One region of the Actinoplanes sp. NPDC089786 genome, then DNA from elsewhere that is predicted to be linked to it. Evidence: riboswitches for the same ligand, from Rfam matches in the RefSeq annotation. Region 1 holds a riboswitch; the other holds the start of a gene.
What was found. Region 1 has a riboswitch for cyclic di-AMP ahead of AB0O15_RS40650 (NlpC/P60 family protein). Riboswitches for the same ligand answer to the same signal wherever they lie in the genome.
Positions count from the first base shown of each region.

Region 2: another riboswitch for cyclic di-AMP. It lies ahead of AB0O15_RS30885 (NlpC/P60 family protein); the one in region 1 lies ahead of AB0O15_RS40650 (NlpC/P60 family protein).

Region 1 covers NZ_JBFBGU010000025.1:24,344-31,683, forward strand. Annotated here, with positions in the region: gene AB0O15_RS40645 (sigma-70 family RNA polymerase sigma factor) at 131-1,132, shown strand; gene AB0O15_RS40650 (NlpC/P60 family protein) at 1,197-2,111, opposite strand; cyclic di-AMP (ydaO/yuaA leader) riboswitch at 2,170-2,298, opposite strand; gene AB0O15_RS40655 (DUF3817 domain-containing protein) at 2,466-2,810, opposite strand; gene AB0O15_RS40660 (hypothetical protein) at 2,821-3,225, opposite strand; gene AB0O15_RS40665 (DUF6158 family protein) at 3,284-3,520, shown strand; gene AB0O15_RS40670 (hypothetical protein) at 3,759-3,959, shown strand; gene AB0O15_RS40675 (ANTAR domain-containing protein) at 4,008-5,009, shown strand; gene AB0O15_RS40680 (MDR family MFS transporter) at 5,060-6,823, opposite strand; gene AB0O15_RS40685 (MarR family transcriptional regulator) at 6,820-7,218, opposite strand; gene AB0O15_RS40690 (50S ribosomal protein L11 methyltransferase) at 7,313-7,340, opposite strand, start outside.
Region 2 covers NZ_JBFBGU010000013.1:227,798-235,137, forward strand. Annotated here, with positions in the region: gene AB0O15_RS30865 (penicillin-binding protein 2) at 1-1,823, opposite strand, end outside; gene AB0O15_RS30870 (hypothetical protein) at 1,829-2,452, opposite strand; gene rsmH (16S rRNA (cytosine(1402)-N(4))-methyltransferase RsmH) at 2,449-3,516, opposite strand; gene mraZ (division/cell wall cluster transcriptional repressor MraZ) at 3,708-4,139, opposite strand; gene AB0O15_RS30885 (NlpC/P60 family protein) at 4,555-5,355, opposite strand; cyclic di-AMP (ydaO/yuaA leader) riboswitch at 5,362-5,563, opposite strand; gene AB0O15_RS30890 (MurT ligase domain-containing protein) at 5,938-7,161, shown strand; gene AB0O15_RS30895 (glutamine amidotransferase) at 7,151-7,340, shown strand, end outside.

The DNA.
Region 1 (7,340 bases):
CTTTCGACTCACCAGCCGCCGGCCGTTTCACCAGCCAGCACGGCAAACGGAATGACTGCGGGGCGCCATCTGTTGTGCAGGTGGCAGTTCGGCAACGCACCTTACTGCGGACGTTACGGGGAGGAACCAGATGGACGCAGGTAACGCCCGTAACTGGGTTAGCGAAGGCAATGAGGGGACCGTGGGCAACGTGGAGAAGAACACCGTGATGCGGACCGATGAGGTCGCCGAGGAGCGCGACCTCGTTGGAGTCTATCTGCACGAGATCTCCAGGACGCCGCTGCTCGACGCCGCCCGGGAGGTCGATCTCTCGAAGGCCATCGAGGCCGGCCTGTACGCCGAGCACCTTCTGGAAGAGGGCCAGCCCCGCCGCGGCACCAGCCGCGAAGAGCTGGAGCGCGTGGTCACCGAGGGACAGCGGGCCAAGGATCTGTTCATCCGCGCCAACCTGCGGCTGGTCGTGTCGATCGCCCGGCGGTACGTCCGCTCGGGCATGCCGATGCTCGACCTGATCCAGGAGGGCAACACCGGCCTGGTCCGCGCGGTCGAGAAGTTCGACTACGAGCGCGGCTACAAGTTCTCGACGTACGCGACGTGGTGGATCCGTCAGGCCATCAGCCGGGCCATCGCTCAGCAGGAGCGCACCGTGCGCCTGCCCGTGCACCTGGTCGAAGACGTCAACCGGATGCGGAACGTCACCCGCCAGCTCGTCCGCGAGCTCGGCGCCGACCCCGAGCCCGACCAGATCGCCAAGGCGCTCGGCGTGACCGTCGAGCGGGTCGGTGAGCTCACCCGCTGGGCGCAGGACACGGTGTCCCTGGACACCCCGGTCGGCGACGACGGTGACACCAACCTCGGCGACCTGGTGGCCGACAGCGACGCCCCGTCGCCGGAAGAGATCGTGCTGACCGCCCTGGAGCGGTCGCGCATCGAGGGTCTGCTCAACCACCTCGACGACCGGTCGGCCGGCATCATGCGGGCCCGCTACGGCCTGGAGGACGGCCGGGAGCACTCGCTCACCGAGGTCGCCTCCCGGTTCTCGCTCTCCCGCGAGCGGATCCGTCAGCTCGAGATCCAGGCGCTCGGCCGGCTGCGTGAGCTGGCCCGGGCCGAGGGCCTGCAGGCCGCCTGACCGATCAGGTCATACAAGAGGGCCGGTTCCCCGCGAGGGGAACCGGCCCTTTCACTGTGCTGAGTTACTTGACCCGGCCGTACCCGGTCGGAGTCATCGAGTTCATCGAGCGCTTCGTCACCGGCTCGCCGGTACGGTAAGCGTCGATCATCATTCCGCCGCCGACGTAGAGGCCGACATGGCCACCGTTGCGGAAGAAGATGAGGTCGCCCGCCTTCAGGTCACCCTTGCTGATCGGGGTGGTGGCGCTGATCTGGGCGGAGGCCTTGTGGGGCAGGCTCTTGCCCGCCGCACGCCAGGCCGCCGAGGTCAGCCCCGAGCAGTCGTAGCCGTTCGGGCCGTCGGCGCCGAACTTGTACATCACGCCGATGGCGTTGTACGCGAAGGACACCGCCTTGCCCGCGGAGCCGGCGATCTGCGGGATCGGGCCGCTGTACTTGCTGCCCGACTTGGTCGGCGTGCCGTACGCCGCCGTCCGCATCGCGTACAGCTTCTTGATGTCGTTCTCGATCTTCTTCTTGCGCTTGGCCAACTCGTTCAGCTGCGCGTTCTGCTTGTTCTGCGCGGTCTTCAGGGCGGCCTGACGCGTGTCGTAGTTCTGCGTGGTCGCCGTGTAGTTGTCGATCTTGCGCTGGCGATCGCGGGTCAGCTGGTCGAGCATGCCGATCCGGTCCATCAGGGTGCCCGATCCCTCGAGCATCACGTTCATGGCGCCGATGTCACCCTGCTGGTAAGCCTTGTTGGCGATCTGGCCCATCTCGGCCTGGGCGACCTTGAGGACCTCCTTGGCCGGGCCCAGCGACTTCGTCAGCGCGACCTGATCGGCCTTGGTCTTGTTGAGATCGATCTTCATGCCGTTGTACGACTCGACGACATCCTCGAGATCGTCCGATGCCTTGGCGATCTTCTTGGTGATCTCGGTCTTGGACGGTTCCGCGTGAGCGGCCGTCACGGCCGGCCCGGTCAGCGCCAGCGCCATGAGGGCGACGGCCGCGATCCGGAACCTCGTGCGGGCGTGTGACAACGCTGAGAGGCCTTTCTTCCGCCTGTGCCGCCTACCGGGTTAGCTGACGGGTTCGGGCGGGAAGAAGGCCCTACCGCGGTGGTGCGCGGATTCACCCCGAGAACTCGGTTCCCCGGTTCGTCACGATGGGCCCGGGCGCGGCCGGATGGGGGTGACCGCGTCGAGGCCGCCGTGCAGACTCGGCAGCGCCGGCTCGGCGCCACCGGAGGGTGTGGCTGCGGACCGAACCAACCGCATTAACTTATCGATGGATCTCCGAAAAGCAAGCTCGGCAAGAAAACCTTAAGCCAATGAATGCGCGGCGTAATTCTAGGAATTCAGCGCGTGATCCCCGGACGCGGAATCGGACTTTTCGGGATTGACGCTGATCCAATTGCGCGTCACTTTCCGCTCGGCCCAGAAGGACAGGAACGGGATGGTGCCGGCCAGCATCACCAGCAGCATGCGGCTGAGCGGCCACTGGGCGCGGCGGCCGAGGTCGAAGGTGGCCAGCACGTACAGGATGAAGAGGAAGCCGTGCGCCGGGCCGACGCCCGCGACCACCGTGTCGTTGTCGGCCAGGTACTTCAGCGGCATGCCCACGAGGACCAGCACGATCAGGACCACGCCGACGATGTAGGCGATGATCCGGTAACGGGTGAGAGCTCCCTGCACGGTGCTTTCCTTACTTCCTGGGTCCGGGGTAGTCGCCGGGGCGGGCGCCGGGATGGGCGTTGAGCCAGGCGAGGTAGTCGTTGTAGGCCGCCAGTTCCGGGTCGTCGGCGCCGGGGTCGGGCGCCGGGCGGGACGGGACCCGGACCGGGCGGCCGACGGTAACAGCCGAATCTGGGAGCTTTTCCCGTTCCGGCGCCGGCTCCGCCGCCGGTTTCGTGGCCAGCCGAACCTCGCGCCACCACAGGAACGCGACGAAGCCGGCGAAGACCGGCCACTGGAACGCGTACCCCCAGCTCAGTGCGTTTCCGCCGGTGGCGCGGGTGTATTGCCACCAGCCCAGCAGGAGGAAGGCCACGATCAGAACGAGCGCGACCACATGGCGGAGGATCCACGCCGGGGTCAGCAGCCCTTTCATGACTGTCAGGGTAGTCGCGCGGGTTTCAGGGCGACCCGCGCGGGCAAGGCTGAACGGTATGAGCGACCAGCCTGTGGAGATCTCCGAGATCGGCATCGACCCGGCGGGACTGGGTGACGACGACCTGATCCGTGAACTGGCCAGCCTGCACCGGACCCGGCTGGACACCCTGCGGTACGGGCCGGACGCCGCCCTGGACAACCACCTGCGGCGGACGGCGGAACTGGAGACCGAGTACCTGGCCCGGCACCCGGGCCGTGAGGTGGATCCGCATCGCCTCACGCAGGACTTCTGACGTGTGTCCTGGGTCACAATGCCTGCTGGAATCAGGGCGGGCGACCGACAGTTGAGAACAGATGTCGGTGTGTCCAGTGTCCCCGGGCCTCACCCATTGCCTTCACGGAATACCGTTCGGCTGGAGCCGTGTTGAGCCACTCGCCGAGAGGCGACATGCACACCGACACCTATGCGCCGCCTCCGAGGTTCTCGGGGGCGGCGCATTATGTTGGGCCGGTTGTGGGTACCCGATCTTCATGAACGATCCTCGTACCGAAGAGCGCGCCGCCGACCTGCTTCCCGAGGAGCGCGCCGCCGGCAGCGCCGACCCGGAGGCCCAGGCCGCGGCCATTCTCGCGGATTCGGACGATCGGGAGCACAATTCGGACCTTTCGCGGGAAAACCGCACCTCGGCAGAGACGGTCGCACCAGCCGAAAGGGCTGAAGGCACCCGGTAGAGGCACAAAACTTTCGTGTCCACCTCAGGACGTGGGAGGATCCGACGCGTGCCCGCACCCCGACGGAGCGCTGAGCGCGCCGGTCAGCGGTCCACGCCGCCGGCGGCCGCTTCCTCCGCCCCCAATCAGACCCGACGCACAGCCCGTCCCCGCCACCCGGGACAGGGCGCCGGCGCCCCGAACGCGGGCCCGGTCCACCACACCGAGACGGAACCCGTCATCGCCGCCCACCCCAACGCCCCAGCCATCGGCCCGTCCCTGCCCGCTCCGCGGGACGCCGCCGATCCCGCCCCCGCCGAGGTGGCCCGGCCCGGATCGGCCGTCGTCATCCCCTCCGAGGTCGTCCGGCCGGGCGCCGGGGGCCTGGCGCTGCCGCAGACGAGCACGGTCGAGGTGGCCGGGCTCCTGCACGAGCTGTCCGAGCGGCTGCTCTCCGCGGACGACGTGGCCGGGGCCTTGGAGCGGCTCGCCGTCTTCACCGCCGGGACGATCCCCGGCGCGGTCCGCTGCTCGGTCGCGCTGATCACCGAGGGGGAGGGGCCGAGCCTGACCGCGTCGGGCAGCGACGGCCGCGGGGTCGACGACTGCCAGTTCGAGACCGGCGAAGGACCCGTCCTCGAGGCGGCCCGCACCCGCACCCTGGTGCTCACCCAGGACCTGCCGAACGACCCGCGCTGGCCGGCGCTGGGCGACTCCGCCCGCGACGAGGACGTGCACGCCGTGGCGGCCATCCCGCTGGACGTGCGGCGGACGTCGGTCGGCGCGCTCAGCATCTACGTCCGGCAGGCGCAGAGCATCCGCCCCGAGCTGCTGCTCACCGCGATGGCCATCGTCAACCAGGCCGAGATCCTGCTCAGTGAGCTGTCCCGCCGCGCGGCGCTGAGCCAGGGCGCCACGGTCGACCGCGCCATCGGCGTGATCATCGCGCAGCGCGGGTGTGGCGTACGCGAGGCCTACGACGTGTTGCAGGAGACCGCGCAGCGCCTCGGCATGGACCGTCAGTCGGTGGCCGAGCGCCTGATCGCCGCGGCCGCGCGCGACCGCTCGTAAGCAGAAGGGGCGCGGATCGCTCCGCGCCCCTCGATCACTCGTTCCCGCTGTCAGCGTTTGGCGCTGTGCGTGGGTTCGTGCTGTGTGTCCGGCGCGCGTTCGCCCGACTCGTGCGAGCCGCCGCCCGACTCCGGCGTGCCCGGGTCGGCGCCGGTCGCCGCGGCTGCCTCGGCCGCGTCGGCGTCGGCCCGCTGCTGCTGGGCCGAGCGCTGGGCGAGCGGGATCTCCGGCAGGAAGAGCACCACGATCAGGCCGATGATCATGACCGAGAAGGCCAGCAGGAACACGATCTGGATGCTGTCCGAGAAGCCGACCTTGAACGGGTGGGCGATCACGTCGGGCAGCGTCTTGAGGAACGACGTGTCACCGAGGTCGCCACCGCCGGCGGTCGCCTTCTGCAGGGTCTGGGCCGCGCTCGGGTCGGCGGCCAGGGCCCCCTGGAACTCCGGCGTGGCCTGAGCCGACTGGAAGGCCGTGCTGATCTTGCCGGGCAGCACGTTGAACAGCACCGACAGGAACACCGCGGTGCCGAGCGTGCCGCCCATCGAGCGGAAGAACGCCACCGAACTCGTGGCCACGCCGATCTCGCGGGGGCTCACCGCGTTCTGCACCGCGGTGATCATCGGCTGCATGTTGCCGCCCAGGCCGAGGCCCATCAGCACCATGATCAGCATGGTCCGCCAGAGCGGGGTGTCGGCGTCGATGGTGGCGAACAGCCCGAGCGCGGCGACCATCAGCGTGCTGCCGATGATCGGGAAGATCCGGTACCGCCCGGTGCGGGAGATGAGCTGACCGGCCAGGATCGAGCCGGACATGATGCCGAACACGAACGGGATCATCTGCAGGCCGGCCATGGTGGCCGAGGAGCCCTTCACGATCTGCAGGTACAGCGGGACGGTCATCAGGCCGCCGAACATCGCCATGCCCAGGATGGTGCTGGCGATCGAGGACACCCCGACCGTACGGTTGCCGAACAGCCGCAGCGGCAGCAGCGCCTCCTCCTTGTAGGCCCGCTCGGCGAGCACGAAGGCGACCAGGCCGACCGCGCCGATCACGTAGCAGAGGATCGCCCGGCCGGAGTCCCAGCCCCAGGTGCGGCCCTGCTCGGCGACGATCAGCAGCGGCACCAGGCCGACGATCAGGGCGAGGGCGCCCGGCCAGTCGATGCGGTGGATGACCCGGGTGTGCGGCAGGTGGAGAACCCTGGCCACCACGATCATCGCGGCGACGCCGATCGGCACGTTCAGGTAGAACACCCAGCGCCAGCCGTCGATCCAGAGCAGCTTGTCGGCGCCGGCGAAGAAGCCGCCCAGGATCGGGCCGATGACGCTGGCGGTGCCGAACACGGCGAGGAAGAAGCCCTGGTACTTGGCGCGCTCGCGGGGCGGGACGATATCGCCGATGATGGCCAGGGCCAGCGACATCAGGCCGCCGGCGCCGATGCCCTGGATCGCCCGGAACGCGGCCAGCTGGTACATGTTCTCGGACAGGCCGCAGAGCATCGAGCCGACGATGAAGATGCCGATGGCGAAGAGGAAGAACGGCCGCCGTCCGTAGATGTCGGACAGCTTGCCGTACAGCGGTGTCGAGATCGTGGACGTGATCAGGAATGCCGTGGTGGCCCACGCCTGGAGGTCGAAGCCGTTCAGGTCGTCGGCGATGGTCCGGGTGGCGGTGGCCATGATCGTCTGGTCGAGCGCGGCCAGGAACATGCCCATCATCAGGCCGCCCAGGACCGTGAGGATCTGGCGGTGGGTGAAGTCGGCCGACCGGGCGGCGGGGCCGCCCGCCGGCGCGGTGCTGATGTTGCTCACGCGATCTCCCGTGATGTCGCGGCCGAGTCACTGCGCAGGAGCGCCTCGGCTGAATTGTTGAATTCGGCGAACAGGCCGGTGAACAGGTCGGCCCGTTCCGGCGGCCAGTCCTGCATGACCCGTCCGACCAGGGCCGTGCGGGCCTCGCTCAGCCGCCTGCCCGCGACCCGTCCGGCCTCGGTGGCCGCCAGCCGGGAGACCCGGCCGTCGGCGGGGTCGGCCTCGCGCCGGGCGAGGCCGGCCTTGACCAGCTGCGCCGCCTGCCGGCTGACCGTCGACGGGTCGGCCTGCTTGATCTCGGCCAGGTCGGTGACCCGCATCGGGCCCCGGTGACAGAGCGGGAACAACAGCATCAGCGCGGAGAAATCGGCGCCGAGTTCCCCGACATTGAGCATGCCCTTCACGCGAACACCCAGTCGGGCGAATCGCACAAGTTCGCCGGCGAGGCGGCCGGCCGCGCTCTGGTCCGTTTCCATAGTTGCGTGCAGCCTACAAGTTGTTGGTTGGTGAACGCATT
Region 2 (7,340 bases), on a different contig from region 1:
GGCTGGATGTAGGTGCCGTCGTTGGCGATCGCGGCGTAGGCGGCGGACATCTGGAGCAGCGTGGCGTCGACGCTGTGCCCGACCGGGATCGACCCGGAGGCCGAACCGCTCCACTCGTCGGGCGCCAGCAGCCGGCCCCCGGCCTCGCCCGGCATGCCCTCGCCGGTGGCCCGGCCCAGGCCGAACTTCTGCTGGTACTCATACAGCTTCTCGGGTCCGAGCCGGTCGGCGATCAGGATGGTGCCGACGTTGGACGAGTAGGCGAGCAGGCCCGCCATCGTCACCCTGGTGCCCGCTTCCTGCCGGTGCGAGTCGGCGAACACCTTCCCGCCACGCCGCAGGCTCGGACCGATGACCTGGCTCGAGTCCGGGGTGATCAGCCCCTCCTGGAGCGCCGCGCCGAAGACGAGGGCCTTGTGGGTCGAGCCGGGGTCGGCGATCACGCTGGTGACCACGTCCTCCCGGTCGACCGCCTTGGCGTCGAACGGCTTCTGCGCGTTGTACGGCGGGTAGCTCGCCTGGGCCAGCACCTCGCCGGTCTTGGTGTCGATCACCACGGCGCCGCCGACCTTGGCGTTGACCGAGGCCATCTGCTTGGCCAGGATCCGCTGCACCTCGAACTGGAGGTCACGGTCGATGGTCAGCTGGAGCGAGGTGCCGGGCGAGGCCGGCACCAGCTTGTGGAAGCCGCCCGGGATCTCCTTGTCCAGGTCGCCGCGCCCGACCTCGTACACGCGCTTGCCGTCGGTGCCGCGCAGCAACTCGTCGTAGCGCGCCTCCAGCCCCTCCAGCCCGGTGTGCTCCTCGCCGGTGAAGCCGATCAGGTTGGCGGCCAGGTCGGCGCCGGGCACGTCGCGGCGCTCGTCGCGGTCCTCGCGGATGCCCTTGAGGTTCATCTTGGCGATCTTCTCGGCCACCGGCAGGTCGACGCCGCGGGCCAGGTAGACGAACCGCACCGGGCCGCCGCCGGGCTGCTTCTTCTTCCGCATCAGCGCGACCAGCTTGGACGGCGCGATGCCGAGCAGCGGGGACAGCTGGGCCGCGACCTGCGCCGCGTTCTCCACCAGTTCCGGGTCGGCGTAGATGTAGCGGGCCTCGACGCTGCGCGCGAGCTCGGCGCCGTCGCGGTCCAGGATGCTACCGCGCGGCGCCGGGAGCAGCACCGTGGCCAGCCGGTCCTGGCGCTGCTTGAGCAGTTGCTGCACGCTCTCCGGCGACTCCACCGCCTGGAGCACGACCAGCCGCACGCCGATCGTGGCGAACAGGGCGAGCGCCAGCACGGTGCCCAGCCGCAGCCGGCGGGTGCTGTTGGCCAGCTTGGGCGGCTCGAACGGGACGGCCGGGGCGGGACGCCGGGACGGTGGCCGGCGGTTCGGCGGAGCCGCGGCCTTGGCGGGTCGCGCGCCGGCCGTCCGTCGTGGTGCGGGTGGGACGGCGACCTTGCGGTCCCGGGTGCCACGACCGGTTGCCTCGGTACGCGTACGCCCGGCGCCCGCCGTAGTCCGCTTGCGGGGAGCCGCCTTCGCGGGCGTCTCCTCCTCGGGCTCCTCGGGCTCCTCGGGCGCGGGCCGGCGGTCCCGGGGCTTGCCGCCCTCGAGCAGCTGGAGCGCGGGACGGAACGGATCGGTGGTGCGCCCGGCGCGGGGCGATCGGGTGCGCTGGTCGCGCTCGGCCACGGTACGCCCGCGCGGGGTGTACGCCCGGGCCTCGCCGATGCCACCGAACCCGCGCCGGCCGTCCTCGTCGCCGGGCGGAACGTCACGGGACGCACCGCGCCGGGGCTGCTGACCCCGGCGCGGTGGCTCGTCCTTCTTCGGCGGCACGGCGGCTACCGCCCGGTGCCCGGCGCCGCGTCGACCGGCGCCGAGCCGGCCGGTGCGTGGCCGGCCGCGGCGTCCGCCTGGTCCTGCGCGGTCACCGACTTCTTGCCCTGGCCCGGCACGGCCACCCCGATGATCTGGCCGTCCGGCAGCCGGATGTAGGCCGGCTCGCCCTTGACCAGACCGGCCCGCTTGGCCGCCGCGTCCAGGTTGCCCGCGCTCTCGTAGTCGGCGAGCTGGTTCTCCAGCTGCTGCTGCCGCTTGTCCAGGTTGCGCTGCTCGTCCTCGAGCCGGCTCAGCTCGAACGAGTTCTCCATCGTCTTGGTGTTGACCAGCAGGATGCCCAGCACCCCGGCCACCACCAGCACGATGACCAGCGCGATGAACGGCGTGCGGGGCGCCCGGATCGCGGCCGGCGGCGCGACCCGCAGCCGCGGCGCCGGGCTGTCCGGCCGGCCCTTGACGCGCGACCGCTCGGCCGGCGCCGGGTCCAGCCGCAGCGCGGCCGTGCCCTCGGTGCGGGCTTCCTGAGTCGTCCGGGTCACCTTGGCCGGATGCCGGCGCGCACCGGTCGTTGCGTTCTGTTCCGCGGTCCGGCCCCCCGACCGCGGCGCGTACGTACGCTCGCTCATGACCCCTCCCCCTCCGTGCGTTCCCCCGGGCGTCGCCGCCCTCTTCCCCCGTGTGGTGCGGACAGCCGGGGCCGCTCGCGGCCGGCACCCGGTGCCTGGTTCTGTTCGACGCGCTCCACCGCTCGCAACCTCACCGAGGCCGCTCGCGGGTTCGCTGCCACTTCCGCATCGCTCGGCGGCTCCGACCCCTTCGTCAGGAGACGCACTGTCGGACCGGTTCCGGGCAACTCGACCGGCAGGTCGAGCGGTCCGGTGCTGCGCGCCCTCGCGGCGATGGCGCGCTTGACGATCCGGTCTTCCAACGATTGGTAGCTCATCACCACAAGGCGCCCTTTCGGCGCCAATGCGTCCAAAGCCGATGGCACCGCGGACTCGACCGCGGCGAGTTCGCCATTTACCTCAATACGTAACGCTTGAAACGTTCTTTTGGCGGGATTTCCACCCGTTCGTCGCGCGGCGGCCGGGATGGCCGCTTTGACCAGATCGGCGAGCCGGCTCGTGGACGTGATCCGCCCCTGATCCCGCTCCTTGACGATCGCCGAGACGATCCGCGAGGCGAACTTCTCCTCGCCGTAGGTCCGTAGCACCCGGACCAGGTCGCCCGGCTGGTAGCCGTTCACGACCTCTTCGGCCGTGATCCCCCGCGACTGGTCCATGCGCATGTCCAGCGGTGCGTCCTGCGCGTAGGCGAACCCCCGGTCGGGCTCGTCCAGTTGCAGCGATGACACACCCAGGTCGAACAGGCCACTGTGGAACGCCTCGTGGCCCAGCCCCGCCAGCACCGACGGCAACTCGTCGTAGACCGCGTGCACCAGGTGCGTACGGTCCGCGAAGCGGGCCAGCCGTCGCCCGCTGTGCGCCAGCGCTTCCGGATCCCGGTCGAGCCCGATGAGGACCACGTCCGGGAAACGCTCGAGCACCGCCTCGGCGTGACCGCCGAGACCCAGAGTGAAGTCGACGTGCACGGCGTCCGGCAGACCCAGCGCGGGAGCGAGCAGCTCGAGACAGCGCTCGAGCAGCACCGGCACATGCGTGCCACGTTGCTCCCCCACGTCGACCCCCAGTCGCCAGGCTTCGTGCGTCACCCGGTCCGACCGGACGTCGAATCCGTACCGCCAGATCCCCATCCGCTCGTGCCCGCTGCCGGCGGGCGTCGCGCCTGGCGCCGGGGAAGAGGCGCCAGGAACTCAAGCGGCTGGAGATCTCGCAGTACGGGCGGCAGCGACGTCTTTTCCATCTCGTCCGTGTCACGCCGTCACAGTCCGCCGGGCAGCACCCCCTCCTCGATGTCGGCGAAGTCGTCCTCGCTCGACGAGAGGTAGTCCTCCCAGGACTGCTTGTCCCAGATCTCCACCCGCGTGCTCGCCCCGATCACGACCAGCTCACGGTCGAGGCCCGCGTACTCCCGCAGGTGTGCCGGGATGGTGACCCGGCCCTGCTTGTCGGGGACCTCGTCATGTGCGCTGGCGAAGAACACCCGGCTGTAGGCCCGGGCGGCCTTGTGGGTGACCGGCTGCTCGCGCAGCTGCCCCGCGATGCGCTGGAACTCCGGCATCGGGAACACGTACAGGCAACGCTCCTGCCCCTTGGTGATCACGACACCTCCCGCCAGCTCGTCCCGGAACTTCGCCGGAAGGATCAACCGGCCCTTCTCGTCCAGGCGTGGGGTATGCGTGCCGAGAAACATCGGCCAACCCCCCTACGCCCTGCCGGCGGTTCGCGGTCCGCCGTGTCGAATCGGGCCGGCAGGTCCCCCCTGCCACTGCGCTCCACTCTACTCCACTTCCCTCCACCCGCAACCGGAATCGTGCCGTCCATGAACCGGATTCGCAGACGAAAGCGCAGGTAGACGCGGTGGAGTGCCAGTGGAGGGCGAAGGCCTGATCATGGCGTCCGCTTTCCGACATGCCGCCCAGGTGGGCACGAAAAACTGCCCGGATCCGCGGTATCAGCGGCGCCGGGCGTGGATGTGGAGCGGAGTGGAGGAGATGCGGGGAGGGTGGTGGAGCAAGCACAGACGCCGGCGGGGTGCGACCCAGGAACCCCGGGTCGCACCCCGCCGGTGCGAAAGTGGTTACGCCTTACTTACTGCGGTCCTGAACTCAGACCAGGCGGCGGACCACGTAGTTGCCGCTGATCATCTTGCGCTTCGAGACCCGGGCGCCGGAGTGCGGCGAGTCCCAGATCTTGTTGGCGCCCGCGTACACCGCGGCGTGGTAGCCGTAGGAGCCGGAGCGGAAGATGATCAGATCACCGGGCTGCCGGCTGCCCTTGCTGACCGACCTGCCGTACTTCTGCTGCGAGTTGGCCTTGTGGGGCAGCTTGCGACCGGTGGTCTTCTTGTAGACGTACAGCGTGAAGCCGGAGCAGTCGAAGCGCTTGGGACCCGCCGCGCCGTACTTGTACAGCGCTCCCTTGTGCCTCGCGGCCTCCGCCAGGACCATGGCGCCCTTGTTCGTCACCGACACCGACGAGTTGTTCCGGCTGACCGCCGCGCGCACTCCGCCGCCGCCGAGGAAGACGGTGCGGTACGTGCCGGAGACCAGGGGCTTGAACGAGAAGGTGTAGGCGCCCGACTTCAGGATGGTCCGGGTCTGCCACGTCTGCCACTTGCCGCTGCGGAGCGCCTGCAGGCGCACCATGCCGCTCGTGACCTTCTTGCCGGTGCTCGGGTTGGCCACGAACGTCGTGATCCGGATCGAGGCGCCGTACTTCACCGATTTCGCGCTGGCCTTCTGGGTGACCTTGGCCAGCGGCCGCATCGCGGCGGCGGTGACGACCGGGGTGGCCGCGACCGCCGGCTGCGTGGCCACGATCTGGCCGGCGCCGAGGCAGATACCCAGGGACAGGGCGATGCTGCCGGTGCCGAGGGTGCGGCGCCGGCTCGAGGTGCTTTGTTGCACGGTAGAGAGATCCCTCCGGCACGCCTGCGAGGTTAGCTGTCGGGTTCGGGCGGGAAGGTGTGCCCGGCCGCCGTGGCGGCTTCACCCCAAGACCGTGTCGTACGGCCTGAGCCCTCAGGTCACCGCCGGTAGTGACGGTGCCTTCGCGAGGACCCGATTGGGTCCCCCGTCTCTGCCCCTCGTCGCCTTGTGTGGATGTTCTCGAACTCGGGTCGTGGAATCGGGCCGGGGCAGAGCTCGGCGTTGACCCGCGTGTCCACGAACTGCGGGCGGTCGCCGGCAGCCAGACCTTGATAACCGAATTTCCGTACGGTTGCAGATCGTGACTGGCCACGGAGAGTAATTGGCATGTGCGCCGATGTCCGGTTTGGATATCGCTCAAGACAAATGCCACTGCGGTACGCAGTGCGGTGATCACCGAACGTCGAAGGTAACGGGTGAGTCTCGCCACACAATTAACAAACTTTCGAATGATCTTGAAGACCGCGATTTCCGGTATGCCCGTCCCGCCGGCAGCCACCGGGCGGCCGGATCGACGCTCTGTCCGGTTCGGGTACTGTCGCCACCGTGACGGACGGGAAGATGCCCATGCGCGCGAAGGTGGCGAGCTCCGTCTCGCGCACCGCCGCTGCGATCTCCAGGGCCGCGGGACGCGGCGACGGCTCGGTCATCGGCGGCTGGATCGGTCTCAAGATCGACCCTGACCTGCTGAAGAACCTGGCCACCGGCCGGGCGATCGCGCTTGTCTCCGGCACCAACGGCAAGACCACCACCACCCGGCTCACCGCCGCCGCGCTGGGCGTGCTCGGCCCGGTGGCGACCAACTCGTTCGGCGCCAACATGCCCAGCGGGCACACCTCGGCCCTGGCCAAGGCCGGTGCCACCCCGTTCGCGGTGCTCGAGGTCGACGAGCACTACCTGGCCCAGGTGATCGACGAGACCACCCCGCGCGCGGTCGCGCTGCTCAACCTCAGCCGCGACCAGCTCGACCGGGCGAAGGAGGTGGCGATGATGGCGCAGCTGTGGCGGACCGCGCTGGCCGACCACCCCGACATCCGGGTGATCGCCAACGCCGACGATCCGATGGTGGTCTGGTCGGCTGTCGGCAGCCCCAACGTCACCTGGTTCAGCGCCGGCCAGCGCTGGCACGACGACTCCTGGGTCTGTCCCGAGTGCGGCTCGTCGATCGAGCGCCGCGAGGGCGAGTGGTGGTGCGTCGGCTGCCCGCTGCGCCGGCCGCGGGCCCAGTGGGTGGTCGAGGACGAGGGCGTCACCGACCCGAACGGCGACTGGCACCTGGTCAAGCTCCAGCTGCCGGGCCGGGTCAACCTCGGCAACGCCGCCGCCGCCCTGGCCACCGCGGCCGAGTTCGGCGTCCGCGCGATCGAGGGCGTGCCCCGGCTGTCCTCGGTCACCTCGGTGGCCGGCCGGTACGCCCAGGTCGACCGCGACGGCCGCAACATCCGGCTGCTGCTGGCCAAGAACCCGGCGAGCTGGCTCGAGGCCTTCGACATGGCCGACGTGGCGCCGACCCTGCTCTCCATCAACGCCCGCGACCCCGACGGCCTGGACACCTCCTGGCTCTACGACGTCGACTTCGCACCGCTCCGTGACGGCCGGCCCGTGCTGATCACCGGCGACCGGGCCTACGACCTCGCGGTCCGCCTCACGGTGAACGGTGTGCCCTTCCGCCACGTAAAGACCTTCGACGAGGCGATCCAGGCATCTCCGCCCGGACGGCTCGAAGTGATCGCGAACTACACCGCCTTCCAGGACATCCGAGCGGAGCTGGACCGTGTCAACTGAAAGTGTTCTGCGGATCGTCTGGATCTATCCCGACCTGCTGTCCACCTACGGCGACCGCGGAAACATGCTGATCCTGGCCCACCGGGCGGCCCTGCGCGGCATCCCGGCCGAGACCCACGAGGTCCGCTCCGACCAGCCGATGCCCTCCACCGCCGACATCTACCTGATCGGCGGCGGGG